4 regions of the Pseudescherichia sp. L3 genome follow, and region 1 is predicted to be linked to each of the others. Evidence: predicted binding sites of a transcription regulator. Region 1 holds the regulator's gene; each other region holds the start of a gene.
The links. Region 1 encodes LexA, which represses DNA repair genes until DNA is damaged. Its sites were predicted from a motif close to TNCTGTATGTACATACAGNA; they were not measured.
Positions count from the first base shown of each region.

Region 2: NR795_RS07380 (DinI-like family protein) is a predicted target of LexA. The motif match lies at 1,512-1,531, and genes of this name have one in related genera.
Region 3: sbmC (DNA gyrase inhibitor SbmC) is a predicted target of LexA. The motif match lies at 1,154-1,173, and genes of this name have one in related genera.
Region 4: mutH (DNA mismatch repair endonuclease MutH) is a predicted target of LexA. The motif match lies at 1,803-1,822, and genes of this name have one in related genera.

Region 1 is NZ_JANKYC010000002.1:745,753-749,072, reverse strand. It holds gene plsB (glycerol-3-phosphate 1-O-acyltransferase PlsB) at 1-1,072, opposite strand, end outside; gene NR795_RS15080 (diacylglycerol kinase) at 1,202-1,570, shown strand; gene lexA (transcriptional repressor LexA) at 1,679-2,287, shown strand; gene NR795_RS15070 (CsbD family protein) at 2,544-2,753, shown strand; gene zur (zinc uptake transcriptional repressor Zur) at 2,831-3,320, opposite strand, start outside.
Region 2 is NZ_JANKYC010000001.1:1,515,703-1,519,022, forward strand. It holds gene NR795_RS07365 (recombination protein NinG) at 1-331, opposite strand, end outside; gene NR795_RS07370 (DUF1367 family protein) at 334-930, opposite strand; gene NR795_RS07375 (hypothetical protein) at 968-1,216, opposite strand; gene NR795_RS07380 (DinI-like family protein) at 1,257-1,490, opposite strand; gene NR795_RS07385 (DUF4435 domain-containing protein) at 1,670-2,524, opposite strand; gene NR795_RS07390 (AAA family ATPase) at 2,521-3,320, opposite strand, start outside.
Region 3 is NZ_JANKYC010000001.1:1,911,116-1,914,435, forward strand. It holds gene NR795_RS09380 (FUSC family protein) at 1-515, opposite strand, end outside; gene sbmC (DNA gyrase inhibitor SbmC) at 663-1,136, opposite strand; gene dacD (serine-type D-Ala-D-Ala carboxypeptidase DacD) at 1,257-2,426, opposite strand; gene sbcB (exodeoxyribonuclease I) at 2,629-3,320, shown strand, end outside.
Region 4 is NZ_JANKYC010000002.1:280,888-284,207, forward strand. It holds gene ptsP (phosphoenolpyruvate--protein phosphotransferase) at 1-827, opposite strand, end outside; gene rppH (RNA pyrophosphohydrolase) at 840-1,370, opposite strand; gene mutH (DNA mismatch repair endonuclease MutH) at 2,051-2,746, shown strand; gene NR795_RS12885 (TerC family protein) at 2,810-3,320, shown strand, end outside.

The DNA.
Region 1 (3,320 bases):
CCTTGAAGGTACGGCGAATAAAGAATGCCCCGAGACGGCGGAAAATCGGCCCGGCAGGCCAGAAGTTAAGGTTGATACCGGCAGCAATATGCGGCGGGACCAGTCCCTGATGATAGAGGACGTAGGAGAGCAGCATGTAGTCCATGTGGCTACGGTGGCACGGCACGTAGACAATTTCATGGCCGTCGTGCGCCAGCTGGCGGACCCGCTCGGCGTTATGCACGTTGATACCCTGATAGAGCCGGTTCCAGGTAAAGCCGAGAATACGGTCGCTCAGGCGGATCATCTCATAGGAGAAGTTAGCGGCAATCTCTTCCATCAGGGCGATGGCGTTCTGCTGGGCCTTCTCGTGAGAGATCTTTTTGCTACGCGCTTCGTCTTCTACCGCGCGGGCAATTGCTTTTGATGCCAGCAGCTTATTGAAGAGATCCTGGCGTGCTGGCAGGCGCGGGCCCACGGCGGCAAGCCGCTGGCGGGCAAAATGCATGCGCGCTACGCGGGCCAGCTTCTGGGCGATAATTTTGTCCGTGCCATGCTCGGTGGCCATCCGGCGCAGGGAGACCGGCGGGGAGAAGCGCACAAAGCTATCGCGGCCCAGCCAGGAGACGGCAAAGAACTTCTGGATGCCGTTCAGCATGCGCAGCGGCGGGTTAACTTCGCCTTTTTCGCGCCCCGGCGAGCGGCCAAACATCACCGATACCGGCACCATCTGTACGTCCAGATCCGGGTGATTACGGTGGAGATCCAGGTAGTCATGGAACAGCTTAACGGAATCTTCTTTTGGCGTGTACCAGCTAAAAACACGCGGGCCGCTATGGATAAAGATGTAGCGCGGCAGCAGCGCGCCGTCGATCTCCAGCGGCTCCAGCGGGTCGGGCAGCTCATGTGCCAGACACTGAGCACGCAAAGTCAGTAAGTCTGCCTTCGAGTTATAAGGCAAAACGTACATAATAGGGCGTGAGGTATCGAGTCCTGGTTCCTGGGCAGGTTCTGCCGGAATCGACTTGCTTTTTACCAACACGCTTAATGGTAAATTCAGTAATTTGTAGTAAATTCGTGGCCAGCCGGACATAAACAATGTGAAGCCTCTGGTTAATAATGCCATTGCGCCGCAAGAATATCAGAAAGCGCGCAGAATATCTTTTGTACCTCGGTACGCTCGCATAGACATTGACGATAATTACATAAAAAGGTTCTTTTGATGGCCAATAATACCACTGGTTTAACCCGAATCATTAAAGCTGCAGGGTACTCATGGAAGGGCGTTCGTGCGGCATGGCTCAATGAGGCCGCCTTCCGCCAGGAGGCCGTGGCGGTGATCCTCGCTATTGTTATCGCCTGCTGGCTCGACGTAGACGCTATTACCCGCGTGCTGCTCATTGGGTCCGTAGTGCTGGTAATGATAGTGGAGATCCTGAACAGCGCGATCGAAGCGGTTGTTGACCGCATTGGCACTGATTTTCATGAGCTTTCCGGCCGGGCCAAAGACATGGGCTCAGCGGCGGTGCTGATGTCTATCCTGCTTGCGCTGGCAACCTGGGGCATGCTGCTCTGGCCACATTACCGCTAAGGTGCGCAAAATCGGGCTTGTGCGGCGGTTTTGCTCAAAATTTGGTTTCAAAAACAGTTTTTGCTGTATATACTCACAGCATAACTGTATATACACCCAGGGGGCGGGATGAAAGCGTTAACAGCCAGGCAGCAAGAGGTGTTTGATCTCATTCGCGATCACATCAGCCAGACCGGCATGCCGCCGACGCGTGCTGAGATTGCGCAGCGTTTGGGATTCCGTTCGCCAAACGCGGCGGAAGAACACCTGAAAGCGCTGGCGCGTAAAGGGGTTCTTGAGATTGTTTCCGGCGCATCGCGCGGGATCCGACTGCTGCAGGAAGAGGAAGAGGGGCTGCCGTTGATTGGCCGCGTCGCTGCCGGTGAGCCGCTGCTGGCGCAGCAGCATATTGAAGGCCACTACCAGGTCGATCCCTCCCTGTTTAAGCCCAGCGCTGATTTCCTGCTGCGGGTTAGCGGGATGTCGATGAAAGATATCGGCATCATGGATGGCGATCTGCTGGCAGTACATAAAACTCAGGAAGCGCGTAACGGCCAGGTGATCGTGGCGCGTATTGATGATGAAGTGACGGTAAAGCGGCTGAAAAAGCAGGGCAATACCGTACAGCTACTGCCTGAAAACAGCGACTTCGATCCTATCGTTGTTGACCTGCGTCAGCAGAATTTCAGTATTGAAGGGCTGGCGGTCGGCGTTATTCGCAACGGCGAATGGCTCTGATATCCTGTAAGTGCCTGTGGCAGCTCGCTTTATCCTGCCACAGCGCTTAATCTATTTTTTTGTTCCTGCATTTGCTCCCTCTTTTTTTGCCCTCTCTTCCTGTTGTTTGTTTGCCTCTGAATGGTTAAATATTCCGAATAAATCCCACCTTAGAAAATCCTTAGCTACAATTATTATCACGTTCAGCAGATAACGAACGTAACGAAGGACCAACGAATATTGCTATTCAACACCGAACGATGATGAGGATACCATTATGAATAAAGACGAAGTCGGCGGTAACTGGAAACAGTTCAAAGGTAAAGCGAAAGAGCAATGGGGCAAATTAACGGACGATGATATGACCGTTATTGAAGGTAAACGCGACCAGCTGGTCGGTAAAATTCAAGAACGTTACGGTTATCAGAAAGACCAGGCCGAGAAAGAAGTCGGCGAATGGGAAACTCGTAACGAGTATCGCTGGTAATCACGCTAGATAGACAGCTTGAATGCCCTGCCCGACGGTACAAGGATGTACCGACCCTTCCTGCTCTACCTCGTAGCCTAACGCGGTTTTTTCTTCACTAAGATGCTGTGATCGTGCTGGCACTCGCCCTGATGACGACAGGCTTCCACTTCCGAACACGCTGCACAAAGCCCGTGCGCCTCAATAACGTTATGCCGTAGCGCAAAGCCCATCTTTGCCGCTAGCGCATGCATGATATCTTCCACGCCCTCAGCCGCTTCCTCTTTTACCACGCCACAGCGATCGCAGATGAACATCGCCGACGTATGCGTGGGCTGATCGAAGAGGTGACACAGCACGTAGCTGTTTGTCGACTCAACCTTATGCACAAATCCCTGCTCCAGCAGGAAGTCGAGAGCGCGATAAACCGTTGGCGGCTTGGCCTGCGGCTCAGAGACACGCAAAAGATCGAGTAAATCGTAAGCGCTGATCGCACCCTGTTGCAGGCTCATCAGGCGTAGAACCTCAAGGCGCTGCGGGGTCAGGCGCACGTTGCGCTGCGCGCACAGCGTTTCAGCATGTGCCAGC
Region 2 (3,320 bases), on a different contig from region 1:
GTTTTTTGGTACCGCAGGATATACATCCCTTCCCGGCGGCCAGCTCGGTTTCACGGCAGATATCGTTTACGGCACGCTGTGTCAGATCTACCCAGTGTTTGAGCGGTTTAACCGCGGCCTTCCGCTGGCGCCAGGCGGCACGCTCTTTTTTATCAGTTGCCTTCTGGCGAGCGGATTCTTTGCGCTGCGCCTCTGCACGGGTCTTCGCGGCCTGTTCTTTGCCAACCACGGTGGCACATTCGTAACTGCAGACCACCTGCCCGTCCCGCGCAGGGTGAAACCACTGACGGCAATCGTTATTTGCGCACTTACGGCGGGGTTTCTTAGTCATGCTCAGCCCCCGAAGTGCTGCAGTTGCGCAGCGGCGTTCTCGGCCTCCGCCTGGCTGCGGAATGCGCGGGAGAGGATCCAGCGCCAGAGCACATCGAGCGCTGCGCGATAGAGCTGCTGGAACTCCAGCTCGTCCATGCTGGCAAACGCGATGCTGCGGGGATGTCGGCGGAGGGTGCCATCAGGCAACTGAATGGCGTCGCAATGACCAGCCTCCACGATCACCCATGAACGATAGGCGTCGAAAGATTTGCAGATGCTGATGCTACCGGCGCGCTTATCAGCGATGCGCACCAAATACTGCTCAGCTGCATCCAGCAGCGCGCCTTCGCTGCCGCTGAACGCAGCCAGGAATTTAGCGTAGCCGGTGACCAGCCTGCGCTCGTTAGAGGAGATCGCCCCGCCGGTAGGCTCCCAGTATTCGAAGCCTAGGTTAAGCAGCGCAAAGAATTTACGGTGAAATGCAGGATTGCGCAGCTGGCGGAAATCCGCCTCGAGTACCGCGCCAAGCTTGCATTTTGAATGTAGAAATTCGCTGGTCTCCGGCGTAGCGGGGATCAGGATTCCTGAGGACTGCTTGATGAGTTGTAATTGCGCCATGGTGTTCACTCCGTGGCGCAGCAGGTTTACCGGCTGTTCAGACCGATGAGATCATATTATCAGATGGGCCATCAATACGATAGCCAAGACCCGTGAGGAATTGCACAACGGCATTTGGCGTAAAAATTATTTCTTCGTCCAGCAGCGGGCGCATGGAAATCATCCCGCCGCTGCGATAGACCAGAAAGCGGTCACCCGCCGGAAAGCTACACATCACTGCTCCATCAGTCCGCCTGACAACGTCATACCAGTCAGCGTCTGATGAATTTAAAGCACTGTCACCCACATTACCCCCCTGTTCAGCCGTAAAACGTAGCTCGCGCAAATCAGTTAAACCAGTCGTTAGCGCTTTCCCAGGTTTCCTGCAAGATCGTCTCTACTGCTTTCTTATGATCTTTGTCACCGCCCATGACGCTAAGGCTGTCGGTCGATGCGCGGCGCACAGTAAGTTTGCACCCTGAGAACTGATTGTTTAATCGTTTTGATAGCTCGCTCTCAAGTGCTGACATAGCGCCGTCCGGCAGTTTTTTTGTACGCTCTATGGTAACTTCTACACGCATAATGCTCCCTCCCACTGGAATTACTGTATAAATAAACAGTACACGCAATAGCGAGAATGATCAACTTGTTAAGCATGTAAAAGACCTTATGCCAACTTCTTACCCTATAGTTAACCCACTGAATAAAAAAGAAATAACCTCCCACTAATAACAAACCCGCCTTAGCGGGTTAAATATAATCAAGAAAATCTCAAAAGCTCTATAGGTACAGGCGTTGCACAAGCCAACCTGCGCCTTTCTAACATAAGTGGATCTTTTGTAATTCTCAATTCCTTATGTCTAGAGAGATATATTTTCAAAGAAGAAAACCATAATTTTATAAATTCGAATAGATACTTCCCTTTAATTGCTCTTTCATATGGTAATTCTTCAAATAACTTGATCAAGTTTTTAGCATCAGCGCTTTTTTCATCGACCTCATAACCTATTATTCTTGAAGCGTCTTTCAGTTTTATATTTTTATACTCAACATTAATAACTGATGATATTTTGTCATAAAACTTAGCTTTACCATTGATATTATGATTAACAAATAACGGCTTACATAATTGCTTAGCCAACTCATTAAACTTAATCAAATCAGCTTCAAAATCATGTTTAACTTTCTCAAATAAGTCTGACCAAGTAATATCCATCTTGAACTCATCTTTTAAATAGCTCTTTACTGAGCAAGAGTTGATAATATAATTTTCAATAGAGTAGCAAGAAAGAGTAACAATGCATTTGGAATTGTGCTCATTAATATCATAATCATGATCTACAAAGAAATAACAGCCAGATAATATCTCTTGATCATCTTTTTCCAAAGCGTGTTCGTAAAGCTCGATTATTTGTTTTTTACCTTTTGCAATTAAATGTCCAGAGTTGTTGTAAGTGGAATTACGCTTCATCCACTCATCATATACAGGATAATCGTCTACACCTTCAAAAACAAAAATTTTATCGAAAGAAGAACTTTTCAGCAGAATTTCTTGCTTAAGTGGATTTCTGGAGAAAATTTCTTTTTTCATATTATTTAAGAGGTTTTCGCTCATGAGACATAACCTTTGCGAACCTTCATAGAAGTCGCGAATGATTCTAATTCATTATCAAAGATAAATGGTGAATGAGTTATAGCTATAACTTGTTTAACATTCTCTCCAGCATTCAAATCTGGCAATATCATTCTCTGCCAGTCGATTGATAATGATAACTCAGGCTCGTCAATTAATATTATTTTTGAGGAGTTGTCGCTTAAGTATATAGTTGCCATTAATGAGATGACTTGCTTTTCTCCTGAGGACAGATCATTTAAAGATATTCGATCTCCCGTATGACTATCCCTAACAATTACTTCAAGACTCTGAGGGTCAAACTTTAATGATTTTGAATCACCAGCAGAAGAAAGATACTTATCACAAACTGCAACGAACCTTTCAATCTTGGATTCTTGCTCCTTAGTTTCTTGAATAACTGAATTGAGCTGCGTCAAAAAATAATTTAGATAGGTAATGTCTTTGATTGCATTTTTATTATAGAGATTTTTTAAAGCCTCTATAAGCGAGTTTTTCTTGGTTACAGAGGCTCTTCTTTCGCGTATAGTAGCGCCTGTTTCTTCAACTCGATTTAAAAATCTTTCCAGATCTTCGATTGAAGGGAGATCATTTTTCCCCTTGGAAATCCTGTCGTTATTGCCGTACTTAATTAAATCCTCGAGCATTTTAGCACTTAATGAGCGATACCCCAAGTTAGAAGTTCTTTCTATATCGAGAGTTAACCCTTTTAAAGCATCCTCAACATCTTTTAAGCCATAAGATATTCCATCGCGCTGTAATCTCATGCCTCTCTTTT
Region 3 (3,320 bases), on a different contig from region 1:
ATACGCCAGTGCAGAAAAGCCCGCTGCGGCCAGATACCGGTAAACAGCATTGCCAGCAGCGAGCCTAAAATAACGTCTCCGCCTCGCCACAGCGCAATTTGCATATCTCCCGCCGGTGCACCCACCACAACCGCAAGCGTAATACCGATCAGCAGCGCCTGGTAGGGCTTCTTGCCCAGCGCCAGCCAGCCACAGAGAAACATCGCGGCGGCGCACCAGAGCAGCATCAGCGGCAGAGAGATCACTTCCAGCTTCAGGGCTATCAGCCCTAGCGCCGAACCGAAGATAGTGCCACCGATACGTTCGAAGGCACGCGGCACGACGTTACCCCAAAAGGAGATAGGCCCCATAATCACCACCAGGGTAATCAGCGGCCAGGTGCCCTCAGGAATGTTTAGCAGGCGCACCAGCAGAAAGGTGAGAATAAACGCCAGCGCTATTCTGGCCCCATGCACAAGGCGATAGTGGCGGTATAAGCGTATTTCAAAAGGGCTAAGTGATTTGTCGGTGCGCACCACGCTCTCCGGCTAAGACGTCCAAAGGCGCAATTGTAGCGAATTTTCGCGCCGGGGCCCTGGCGTTGTGACCGAAAGCCCCGTAAAAGCTGCTTTTAATGATTAAAATCAGTAAACAGGCTGACAGGATCAACGGTAAGCGGACGCTTAAAGTGACTTCGGCTCAACGGGAATGTGCATCTCAACGTCCCAGTAGCCGCTACTGCTGTCTGCATTCAGGTAGCGCTCAAAGCAGGGCCGGGCCGCTATCTGGTAGTAGGCATCCGGGAGCAGGCTGTCAAAAAAGAGATCCCAGGTTTTTTCAAACTCTTCGTTATAGACCCGCGCCCGGGCCACAGCATACTGACCGCCGGGCAGCTCGCTCAGGATCACTCCCTCGCTGTTTTCCGGAACGGTGAACCCTTCGGGCACTGAAATAACCGTGTCGGCACGCAGTTTCTCCGGCGGGACTTCGTCGGGGTTATCGTAGTAGACGGCGATCCACTCCTGCGGCTGGAGATGATTACTTTGCACCCACAGAGTAAGCTGTGCAAAACCCTGCTTAACGGTCTTTTCCCACGGACCCACCAGATGAAACCCGGCAATGGTGCGCTTATCGAGCTGTTTGATACTGTAGTCCATGCTGCCTCCGCGATGATTGCTGTATGGATATACACTCTCTCTTTTTAAGGGCTTACTGTCACCCCTGAACTGTTCAGTATGCGAGCAGACTCGCAGAGTTGCCAGCCTGCCCGCGCTCTCTTACAGCACGTGGTGCAGATAGTCGCTCATACGTGAGAAAACGCCGCCTTTCTCAATCGCTTCCAGAGTGACCAGCGGTGAGCGGGCAACCAGCTTGCCGTTATCATATAGCTCCACCTCGCCCACCTGCTGGTTCGCGGGCATCGGCGCTTCCAGCTCTTTACCGTTCAGCACGTACTTGGCTTTGATGTGGTCCAAATCGGCCTTGGGCAGTGCCAGCCAGAAGTCGCGGTCCGTACCCAGCGCCACCTTCTCTTTATCGCCGTACCAGACGCGCTCGCTTCCTACCTGTTTCCCTTTATGCAGGATCTGTACGGTATCAAAGTTATCATCGCCCCAGTGCAGCAGCTTACGTGCCTGCTCCTCACGACCTTTCGGGCTTTCACCGCCCATCACGACCGCGATCAGCCGCCGCTGGCCGTTAACGCTGGAAGCAATAAGGTTAAAGCCCGCCCCGGAGGTGTGGCCGGTTTTTAGACCGTCGACGTTGAGCGACTTGTCCCACAGCAGGCCATTACGGTTCTGCTGGGTGATACCGTTCCAGGTGAGGCTCTTCTCGCTATACATGTGGTAGAACTCGGGCTCACCGTGAATGATGGCTCGGGAAAGTACGGCCAGATCGTAGGCCGAGCTGTGCTGGCCCGGTGCATCCAGACCGTGGACGGTCTCAAAGTGGGTATCGCGCAGGTTGAGCTTCTGCGCGTAGCTGTTCATCATCTTCACAAACTGCGGCTGGCCGCCAGCAACATAGTCCGCCAGCGCCACGCAGGCGTCGTTGCCGGAGTCAACGATCAGGCCACGGCTCAGATCGCGCACCGTGATGCGATCCCCCGGCTTGATAAACATCAGCGAGGAGCCATCAAATACCGGATTTCCCTTTGCCCAGGCGTCTTTACCAACGGTAACAATATCGTCCGGCGTGATGCGCTTGCTATCGATAGCGCGGTCAACCACGTAGCCGGTCATCAGCTTAGTGAGGCTAGCCGGGTTACGCTGCTGGTGTTCATTGCCTGCGGTCAATATCTGCCCCGTGGTGTAGTCCATTAATACCCAGGCACCGGCCTGGATCTGCGGAGGCTGTACAGTAAAAGAGGGGCTGGCAGCCAGGGCAGAATTCACGCAAACAGCAAGGAGGGAGACGGCAACAAACAAACGGCGTTTCAAGAGGATATCCTTAAGGTGTGACAAAAGAGCTGACCTTTGTACGGAAAATCTTGTGTCGAATCCTGGAACAATTGCAAACAAATGTGACAGCGAAGAGGTACGCGGCGGAAGCAGGCACGCAGTTCGGGTAAAAACAGCGCTTTTATTTCTGTTTAGCGGGCGGCATGGTTTACCATAAAGAGGTGATATAACAACAGGACAATATCAGGTGTCAGATTCCGCTGCGCAGCCAACTTTTCTTTTCCACGACTACGAAACCTTCGGAACCAGCCCGTCGCTGGACCGGCCGGCACAGTTTGCCGCCCTCCGCACCGATGAGGATTTCACGCCGATTGGCGAGCCGGAGGTGTTTTACTGCCAGCCTGCCGATGACTATTTGCCGCAGCCGGAAGCCGTGATGATCACCGGCATTACGCCGCAGATCGCCCTGGAAAAAGGTGACAACGAAGCCGCCTTTGCGAAGCGTATCCACGATATCTTTACCGTGCCGGGCACCTGCGTGGTGGGCTATAACAACGTTCGCTTCGATGATGAAGTCACCCGCAACGTTTTCTACCGCAACTTCTATGACCCCTATGCCTGGAGCTGGCAGCACGGTAACTCCCGCTGGGATCTGCTGGACGTGATGCGTGCCTGCTACGCGCTGCGCCCGGAAGGCATCAACTGGCCGGAGAACGATGACGGCCTGCCCAGCTTCCGCCTTGAGCATCTGACGCAGGCCAACGGCATCGAGCACAGCAACGCCCACGACGCGATGGCGGACGTCTACGCGACCATTGCCATGGCGCAGCTGGTTAAAGCCCGCCAACCCAAGCTGTTTAACTACCTCTACGCCTATCGCAGCAAGCAGAAGCTGACCACGCTGATCGACGTGCCGCAGATGAAACCGCTGGTGCATGT
Region 4 (3,320 bases), 460 kb from region 1:
ATGACCTTTTTCACCGCCCACTCGGCCACGAAACCGCGATCCACCTCGTCGAACAGCTCGCGTCTGAGGCGGGCGTCCGACAGCAGGTGGGAGTAGAGATCGAAGATGGCCGCCGTCTCTTTCTGCTGCCCGGCAGAGAAGCGCTTGCTGTAGCGACGAAACTCGCCGGCGGCCTCCTCAAGCGCACCGGTGAGGCGTTCACGCTCAAGGGCGGTGTCCAGCGTCGAGGCTTCGTAGACCTGCTCCATCAGCGGCAGGGTGGCATCCATCCACCCCTCGGCAATGGCGACGCCGGGTGCGGCAGGCAGGGCACGAATACGCGTCTGGCGATACTGGCCAAACAGCGCGGCAAGCTGCGACTGAGAGAGGATCGCCGCCATTTGGGTGGCCAGCGTGACTAAAAACGACTCTTCGCTCTCATCAAACTGGCGCAGCTCGCGCTGCTGTACCACCAGCACGCCCAGCAGCTGACGCCGCTGGATAATCGGCACGCCAAGGAAGGCGCGGAAGCGCTCCTCTTTTACTGAGGGAATGTATTTAAAGCTGGGATGCTTTTGCGCGTCGGCGAGGTTAATCGGCTCCGCCAGCCTGCCTACCAGGCCGACGATACCCTGATCGAATGCGAGCGTGATGGTGCGGCCGCGCGGCTTTTTCAACCCGCGCGTCGCCATCAGGTAATAGCAGCGTCTGTCGTGATCGGCGAGGTAGACCGAACAGACTTCGGTATCCATCGCCAGACAGATGTCCGTCACCAGAATATCCAGCGCCTCATTAAGGCGTGGCGCGCTGGCAACTTTCTCAACTATTTCTCGTAACCGGGTGAGCATGATATGTATGGCTTATCCTCTCTTACGTCGCCAGGCAGGAGAGTGTTGTGGCTTTGGGGTGCTCTCCGCCAGCGCCATAACCACACTTGCAAACTCCTTCATCACCCGACGATAAACATCGCGCTTAAACGAGACAACCTGACGAACAGGATACCAGTAGCTTACCCAGCGCCAGCCATCAAACTCAGGGGTACTGCTGGTTTGCATATTGATATCCGCATCGTTGCTGATCAATTGCAAAAGAAACCACTTCTGTTTTTGGCCGATACAAACCGGCTTTGTGTCCCAACGCACCAAACGTTTTGGTAACTTGTAACGCAACCAGCTGCGGGTCGAAGCAAGAATACGTACATCCTTACGGCTCAGCCCCACCTCTTCGAACAGCTCCCGGTACATAGCTTGCTCCGGGGACTCGCCAGGGTTGATACCGCCCTGGGGAAACTGCCATGAGTGCTGACCGAAGCGCCTGGCCCACATGACCTGGCCTTGTCGATTACAGATTACGATACCCACATTTGGGCGGTAGCCATCGTCATCAATCACCGGACTACCTCAAAATAAACCTGAATTAAACGATTGTTTCACACTCGTGAGATACGGTAAACCACTCTCTCAATGCGCTATAACCGAATAACATTTGAATAACTCACAATTATCACCCGAGTTATAAACAGAATGGGCGCATCGGCTGCGGTTTTATTCACGATTTCTGTGGATAGAGTTGTGCAGAAGTACGGAATTACTCCGGGAAAACCCTGACGGCCCTGAACAATCAGTTTATCACTCGTAAAAATAATTTGGGACTATTCATTAGGTTATATCACGATCTTTATGCTATCGGGATCATTATGTGACGTGTATCACAGGCACGATCCGACAACTGATGAAAGATCGAACAGAGCCGGTTTTATCCACAGTTTGTGCCAATAAGTTAAGCACAATTTGTGCGAAAATTCGATTTTGGTCGCACGTCAAGGCTGTAAATGGAAACAGTAGTCCGGGTTTTTCTCACTTATCCCACTTTTCTGTGGATAACATGGTGTAAGATCCTGTTCATTGTCAGTGACCAGATTTGGAAAACATGGCGACCCGTTGCGCAACAGAGATCGCGCAAGGGAAAAAAATCCTAAAAATCATTGCGTTGTTTATCGCTGTGGGAAAAGATCTATCCCGTTGCCCCCTGTGCACTATTGCTGTTCATTTTTTAACCAGAGGTTGTATATATGCTGCCGCTCTCTCCTTTTACCTCTCCGCCAGACTCGGAAAGCGCTCTGCTTGAGCAGGCGCAGCGGTTGGCTGGGCTGACACTTGGCGAGCTGGGTGCGCTGGCTGGGCTGCCGGTTCCGGCAGACTTCAAGCGTGATAAGGGCTGGACCGGTGTGCTGCTGGAGCGCTGGCTGGGGGCGAGCGCGGGCAGCAAGCCTGAGCAAGATTTCGCTGCGCTAGGGGTGGAGCTGAAGACCATTCCGGTGGACAGCCTGGGCCGTCCGCTGGAGACAACCTTCGTTTGCGTTGCACCGCTGACCGGCAACAGCGGCGTTACCTGGGAGAGCAGTCACGTGCGTCACAAGCTGACGCGGGTGCTGTGGATCCCGGTAGAGGGCTCGCGGGAGATCCCTGTCGCCAGCCGCCGGGTTGGCTCGCCGCTGCTGTGGAGTCCAAGCGTTCAGGAAGAGCAGCAGCTGCGCATGGACTGGGAGGAGCTGATGGATCTTATTGTGCTGGGTCAGGTAGAGAGCATCACCGCCCGCCATGGCGAGGTGCTACAGCTTCGGCCAAAGGCGGCAAACAGCAAGGCGCTGACCGAGGCGGTGGGCCAGCATGGCCAGCCGATTCTGACGCTGCCGCGCGGCTTCTATCTGAAAAAGAACTTCACCCGCGCGCTGCTGGCGCGGCATTTTTTGTTGCAGGGTTATTAAATTTTTTGCCCTCGCCTGCCAGAGGCTTATAATTAGCGCTTCTTTTTTTGGCAGGACTTTACGATGTTATTTGCATGGATAACCGATCCCAACGCCTGGCTCGCGCTCGGTACGCTGACGCTGCTGGAGATTGTGCTCGGGATCGACAATATTATTTTCCTCTCTCTGGTCGTTGCAAAACTCCCGACCGCACAGCGTAACCATGCCCGGCGTATTGGCCTGGCAGGCGCAATGCTGATGCGTCTGGCGCTGCTGGCCTCTATTTCCTGGGTTACCCGGCTGACTACGCCGCTGTTCACCGTGCTCGATCATGCGGTCTCCGCCCGCGATCTGATCCTGCTGCTCGGTGGTCTGTTCTTAATCTGGAAGGCCAGCAAGGAGATCCATGAAACGATTGAAGGTGAAGAGGAGGGGCTGAAAACCAACGTTCACTCTTTCCTCGGTGCCATCGTGCAGATCATGATGCTGGATATTATCTTTAGCCTCGACTCGGTCATTACGGCAGTGGGCTTGTCGGATCATCTGTTCATTATGATGGCGGCGGTAGTGATCTCTGTCGGCGTGATGATGTTTG